Regions from separate parts of the Bacillus sp. NPDC094077 genome, predicted to be linked through region 2. Evidence: a T-box and tRNA genes for the amino acid it is inferred to sense, from the RefSeq annotation. Region 2 holds a T-box; the other holds one or more tRNA genes.
The links. The T-box of region 2 lies ahead of serS (serine--tRNA ligase). A T-box ahead of a tRNA ligase gene usually reads a tRNA of that ligase, here a tRNA-Ser.
Positions count from the first base shown of each region.

Region 1 (3,432 bases), on a different contig from region 2:
CGTTCGGACGTCAAAAAGATAGCTTCGAAGCTACACTTTCTATTAAAGGTGTGGGAGAGGATTTTGTTGGCGTATTTATTCGTGCTCCGTATGTTGTAAATGTGGCTGATGATGTTGAAGTACTTTCTACGCATGGCGACCGAATGGTAGCGGTAAAACAAAATCAGTTTTTAGCTGCTTCATTCCATCCGGAATTAACGGAGGATCATCGTGTGACAGCATACTTTGTAGAAATGGTAAAAGAAGCGAAAATGAAAAAAGTTGTATAAGTAACTTGCAACTTGTATAAGATTATAGTAAATTGATGGTAACAATTTTATAAAATAAGCGTGTTGATAGGAAGTAGTAACAAATGTCGTTTCTTATAGAGAGTCGATGGTTGGTGGAAATCGATAGAAACAGTTTGTGAATCCATCCTGGAATGGAATGTGGAATATCTTTATGATTAGTAAACATTCCCGGTGAAGAGCCGTTATTTCTACTTGAGAGGAAGGCGGTAATGCTTTCAACTAGGGTGGCAACGCGGGTTAACTCCCGTCCCTTTATATAGGGACGGGAGTTTTTTGTGTTTTATAAAATAAAAGGAGGAGTATATAATGCTTGATATTAAATTTTTACGTACAAATTTTGAAGAAGTAAAAGCAAAGTTACAGCATAGAGGCGAAGATTTAACTGATTTTGGTCGCTTTGAAGAGTTAGATACGAGAAGAAGAGAACTACTTGTTCAAACAGAGGAACTAAAAAGTAAGCGTAACGAAGTATCTCAACAAATCTCTGTATTGAAGCGCGAAAAGAAAGATGCAGAAGCTCTAATTCTAGAAATGCGTGAAGTTGGAGAAAAAGTAAAAGATCTTGATAATGAACTTCGTACAGTAGAAGAAGACTTAGAAAGATTAATGTTATCTATCCCAAATATCCCTCATGAATCTGCTCCAGTTGGTGAAACAGAGGATGATAATGTAGTAGCACGTACTTGGGGAGAAGTGAAAGAATTTGCTTTTGAACCAAAACCACATTGGGATCTTGCTACAGATCTAGGGGTTTTAGATTTTGAACGTGCTGGGAAGGTAACAGGAAGCCGCTTCGTATTCTATAAAGGTGCTGGTGCAAGATTAGAGCGTGCTTTAATTAGCTTTATGCTTGATCTTCATACTGATGAGCATGGATATGAAGAAGTATTACCTCCGTATATGGTAAACCGTGCAAGCATGACAGGAACAGGACAACTTCCGAAGTTTGAAGAAGATGCATTCCGTATTGAAAGTGAAGATTACTTCTTAATTCCAACAGCTGAAGTACCTGTAACAAATATGCACCGTGATGAAATTTTAAATAAAGAGCAATTGCCTATAAGATATGCTGCATTTAGCTCTTGTTTCCGTTCTGAAGCAGGTTCAGCTGGCCGTGATACACGTGGCTTAATTCGTCAGCATCAGTTCAATAAAGTAGAGCTTGTAAAGTTCGTAAAACCAGAAGATTCTTATGAAGAGTTAGAAAAACTAACAAATGATGCAGAACGCGTGTTACAATTATTAGAGTTGCCATATCGCGTTATGAGCATGTGCACAGGCGATTTAGGATTTACAGCAGCGAAGAAATACGATATCGAAGTATGGATTCCAAGCTATGGCACATATCGTGAAATTTCTTCTTGTAGTAATTTTGAGGCTTTCCAAGCGAGACGTGCAAATATCCGTTTCCGTCGTGAGCCAAACGGAAAACCAGAACATGTTCATACATTAAATGGATCTGGTCTTGCAATTGGACGTACGGTGGCAGCTATTTTAGAGAACTACCAACAAGAAGATGGTACAATTATAATTCCAGAAGTTCTTCGCCCTTATATGGGAGGAAAAACAGTTATTAAGTAAATTTATAAACATTCATCGGTATGAGTGATTGGTAATTATGAGCGTTGTCAGTACTATATGTAGGAGAGGGAAAGTAAAATTTTCCTTTCCTCATAATTTATTTTAGTAGGGTTGACTAACTGTTTTTCTTTTGATATTATATTTGATGTCAATATGGAGGTATACCCAAGTCTGGCTGAAGGGATCGGTCTTGAAAACCGACAGGCGGCGAGAGTCGCGCGGGGGTTCGAATCCCTCTACCTCCTCCAGATATAATTGACAACAGCGCATATAAGTGGAGATTGGAGAACTCGTTACCAACACGTAACGAGTTTTTATTTTAAAACCAATCATAAAGTATGGTGTAAGGCGATTTTGTCCTTATTACACACTCATATTCCGATGATTATCTTCATAGATATGAAAGGAGTCAACATGGATCTTATTATACAAACGTTTCCTTTAGATGGAAAAACTTTATATTATGTACAATGTCCTGTCTGTAAGAACAATAGAATTTTAAACAGTGGTGCAAACGTATCACGCATTATTAGCGATGATACATTCCGTAAACTTTGTGGTTGTACTTGTGATGTAAAACAAACTGCTACAAAAGTAGAGGCGCCAAAAAAGGTTAAAAAAGAAGCTGTAAAGAAAGAAGCAGCTCCAAAACGTACAGGTAAAGTATTAACAGCGGTAATTAACGGGAAAGAAATGACTGTTAAAGAGATTGCTGAGACATACGATATTAGTACAAGTACTGTTCGTCAGCGTATTAACGCTGGAAAACCTGAGAGTGAAATTATTGCTCCAACAAAGAAGAAGTAATTTAATAGAAAAACCCGTGCATATGCACGGGTTTTTTATTTTACAAGTTTACGTGTTTGTTTTAAAAAATGGCCAATTTTTTTAATGATTGGTTCAATAGAATCGCCATCTTTTAAAATATCGTATTCATTAATGTTTAATCGTAAAACAGGGCATGAATTAAAGTTATTAATCCAGTTTTCGTAACGCCCATGCATCTCTTTCCAATACTCAATTGGTGTTTGTTGTTCCATTGGGCGTCCACGTTCTTGGATACGATCAACGATATCATCAAAAGAACCTTCTAAGTAAATTAGTAAATCTGGATGAGGGAAGTAAGGAGTCATGACCATAGCATCGAATAAACCTTTGTATGTTTCATAATCAGTTTCCGTCATTGTACCTTTTTCATGATGCATTTTTGCAAAAATTCCAGTGTCTTCATAGATAGAGCGATCTTGAACAAAACCGCCACCATATTCAAAAATTCTTTTTTGTTCTTTAAATCGTTCTGCTAAAAAGTACACTTGTAAGTGGAAGCTCCAGCGTGTGAAATCAGCATAGAACTTGTCCAAATACGGGTTAGAATCTACCTTTTCAAATGATGTGCGATAACCTAAAGCGTTAGCTAATGCAGTTGTCATAGTGGATTTACCAACACCTACTGTTCCAGCGATAGTGATTACTGCGTCATTTGGTATATCATATTTTTGCCTTAAATTCATTATTATTTCGACTCCTTTAAGAGAGTATTTTGAAGGGCAGATAGGATGAC
Region 1 is NZ_JBNNUF010000032.1:5,935-9,366, reverse strand. It holds gene pdxT (pyridoxal 5'-phosphate synthase glutaminase subunit PdxT) at 1-269, shown strand, start outside; T-box leader at 324-545, shown strand; gene serS (serine--tRNA ligase) at 597-1,871, shown strand; tRNA gene ACQKNR_RS28335 (tRNA-Ser) at 2,027-2,119, shown strand; gene ACQKNR_RS28330 (DUF3797 domain-containing protein) at 2,286-2,678, shown strand; gene ACQKNR_RS28325 (deoxynucleoside kinase) at 2,714-3,382, opposite strand; gene ACQKNR_RS28320 (deoxynucleoside kinase) at 3,385-3,432, opposite strand, start outside.
Region 1: it encodes a tRNA-Ser, which carries the amino acid that the T-box ahead of serS (serine--tRNA ligase) is inferred to sense. The anticodon was not compared.

Region 2 (3,432 bases):
AGTACATAATAAAAATAAGACTGACTCATTCTGTCAGTCTTATTTTTGCATCGTAACATCATTAAGAATCGCATGAAATATATCTTTTTGCGTAAAATCATCTGTAAAAACAGTTTCTCTATTCACTATAATTGTATCGTGCGGATTATACCATTTCTGTAATGCATCCTCACCAAATTCATGGCGTTTTTCTCTTGTATTATGTCGTCGAATTGTTTCTTCGAGTGATAAATCGAAGTAATATGTATAAGCGTTTCCTTCAAAATAATGTATTAATTCTTTCAGCATATCACCGTATCTACGACTGTTTAAAATGCCTTCTAAAATAACAAATTCACATTTTCCTTTTCCGTACTTCGTAATTTCAAATAGTAAATCATGAGATAAGTTACCCATCGTGTCTTGTACTTTTAGCATATCTCTACGCACAACATCTTGTGAGACTAAAAGTGTACCTTGTCCGAAATGTTCTTGTAATTCCTTTGCGATTGTTGTCTTGCCACTTGCGGAGTTTCCTCGAAGAATGATTAATGTCGATTTCAAATTCTCATCTCCAAATTGTATTAGTTTTTTAATCGCTTTATGTGGGACAATCTCTTAGTTGGTTAAGTAATAGTTTAGGGGATTTGTTCTAGGTTGAATAGTTCAGATCTATTTGTGAAGATACAATGAATATGTAAACTTATTGTAAGTTAAAAGATTCTCATCGACAAATACCATTTTTTTATAAAATTTTTGTCCAGCTATGTTGTCGGGGTGAACTGTTAAACGAATCCGCTGACAAGATGGATATGAGTTTACTAATTGATTTTTTAATTCCCCGATAGCAATAGCTCCGAATCCTTGTTTTTGGTACTTTCAATCTATGAAAAAATGAAAAATCCAAAAGTCTGTTTTATTCTTATCTTCATAATGTAAATTAAAGAATGCAACCATTGTCTCGTTGTAGTAAATCCCATAATGCTCAATTATTTTACCATCTGGTCTAATGAATGCTTTAGCAAGAACAATCGCAGCAGTAGGAGTAATTTCAGAAACAAACCTTTGTTGATGAGGAGAGAGACAGACAAAGTAAGAGATTCTCGCCAGTTTTTAGAAGTTATTGCTTTTAAAGTGTTGTGAGACATTTTATATATACCCGATTTTATTTTTGTTTGATTATATGGACTATTTATTTTAAAATGCAATAATTCCTTGATAAGTAAACAGAATTATTGTAAAGTAATGATAATTGAAATGTATATTATTTGAAAGTGATGAAAGGAAATAGTAACAAGTATTTTTTCTTTTAGAGAGTCGGTGGGTGGTGTAAACCGATAGAAAGAACTTGTGAATCCGTCCTTGAGTGAAATGTGGAACACTTCAATGCGAAGTTAGTAATCGTTTCCGGCTAAAAGCCGTTAATAATTTAAGTGGAGAGCGTATATTTTCTATGCTTTCAACTAGGGTGGCAACGCGGGTTAACTCTCGTCCCTTTTATAGGGACGGGAGTTTTTTGTATTTTATTTAGTAAACAACCTAATTTTGAAAAGATTATTTATTTAATTAAAGGGGAGATAAGATATGTTAGATGTAAAAGTATTACGTGCAAATTTAGAAGAAGTAAAGAAAAAATTGATTAATCGTGGTGGAGAGTTTCTTGAATTAAATAAATTTGAGGAATTAGATCAAAAGCGTCGTGAATTGTTAGTAGGAGTTGAAGAGTTAAAAAGTAAACGTAATGAAGTATCTGAACGTATTGCAAATTTAAAGCGTGAAAAACAAGATGCTAATGAACTTATAAGTGAAATGCGTGAAGTAGGAGAAAATATTAAAACGTTAGATGAAGAGTTACGTTATGTAGAAGAAGAGTTAAATACAATATTACTAGCGTTACCAAACATACCTAATGAAACGGTGCCTGTTGGAACATCAGAAGATGATAATGTAGAAATACGTAAGTGGGGAGAAATAAATGAATTTTTATTTGAAGCAAAACCACATTGGGAAGTTGCTGAAAAATTAGGATTACTAGATTTTGAGCGTGCAGCAAAAGTAACGGGAAGTCGCTTCGTCTATTACAATGGATTAGGAGCACGTTTAGAGCGAGCAGTAGCTAATTTTATGTTAGATTTACATGTTGAAGAACATGGGTATACAGAGGTAATTCCACCATTTATCGTAAATAGCGATAGTTTATTAGGAACAGGACAATTTCCGAAATTTAAAGAAGATGTATTTACATTAGAAGGCACAGATTACTCTTTAATTCCAACGGCTGAAGTACCACTAGCAAACTATTATCGTGATGAAATTTTAAATAGTGAAGATCTGCCTGTCAATTTTACGGCACACACTCCGTGTTTCCGTTCTGAAGCCGGTAGTGCAGGACGTGATACGAGAGGGCTAATTCGCCAGCATCAATTTAGCAAAGTGGAAATGGTTAAATATACAAAACCTGAAGATTCATACGATGAGTTAGAAAAATTAACAGCTAATGCGGAAAGAGTACTGCAATTGTTGCAATTACCTTATCGGGTTATCGTATTATGTACTGCTGATATGGCATTTCCAGCTGCAAAAACATATGATATTGAAGTTTGGTTACCTAGCTATGGAGTATATCGTGAAATTTCTTCTTGCTCAAACTGTGAAGATTTCCAAGCGCGTCGTGCAAGTATTCGTTTCCGCCGTACAGGAGGTGCAAAACCAGAATTTGTACACACACTAAATGGTTCAGGATTAGCTATTGGGCGTACAGTAGCGGCTATTTTAGAGAACTACCAACAAGAAGATGGTTCAGTTATAATCCCGGAAGTATTGCGTCCGTATATGGGTGGATTAGAGATAATTAAATAAATAATGTGTAAAATGGAATTTTAAATGGTCACCAAGAATTCATAACACTATGAATGAGAATTTTTATAATACCCAATTAAATTAAGGTTTATCAACTTATTAATGAAATTATTAACTAACAATAAATAACCCAAACATATGGAACACCCTTTAATATGTTTGGGTTTCTTCTGTTGGAAAATCGGTATTTATAGCTGACTTTTGCGTGGAATTTAATTTTAAAATATATAATTGAATTTTTAAATAATCAAACAAAATAAAGTGTATAATCAATATAATAGAATGATGAAGAAGAGGAGAGATACAGTAAAAAGCACAGCCTATATGGAAATGGACATGGTTCCACTATCTAGGGGCATTTTTAATTGTTTAAGTACTATTTATTACTTGTGAAGTTATTGCCTGGGCACCAAACTTTAGACCTGGAGGAGAATTTTTAAATAGAATATTAAATTCTCAATTTTTCACAGAATGGTTCACACCATATAATATCCCGCAATTTAATGTATTTACAGCGTTTTTTGCGATAACATTACTACCATATGCATTAATAGGCGCAATTAAAGACTTAATCTTAAGAAAAATATAAATAAT
Region 2 is NZ_JBNNUF010000002.1:697,420-700,851, reverse strand. It holds gene ACQKNR_RS08490 (kinase) at 40-543, opposite strand; gene ACQKNR_RS08485 (hypothetical protein) at 652-825, opposite strand; T-box leader at 1,248-1,478, shown strand; gene serS (serine--tRNA ligase) at 1,564-2,838, shown strand; partial or broken gene ACQKNR_RS08475 (YfzA family protein) at 3,161-3,427, shown strand.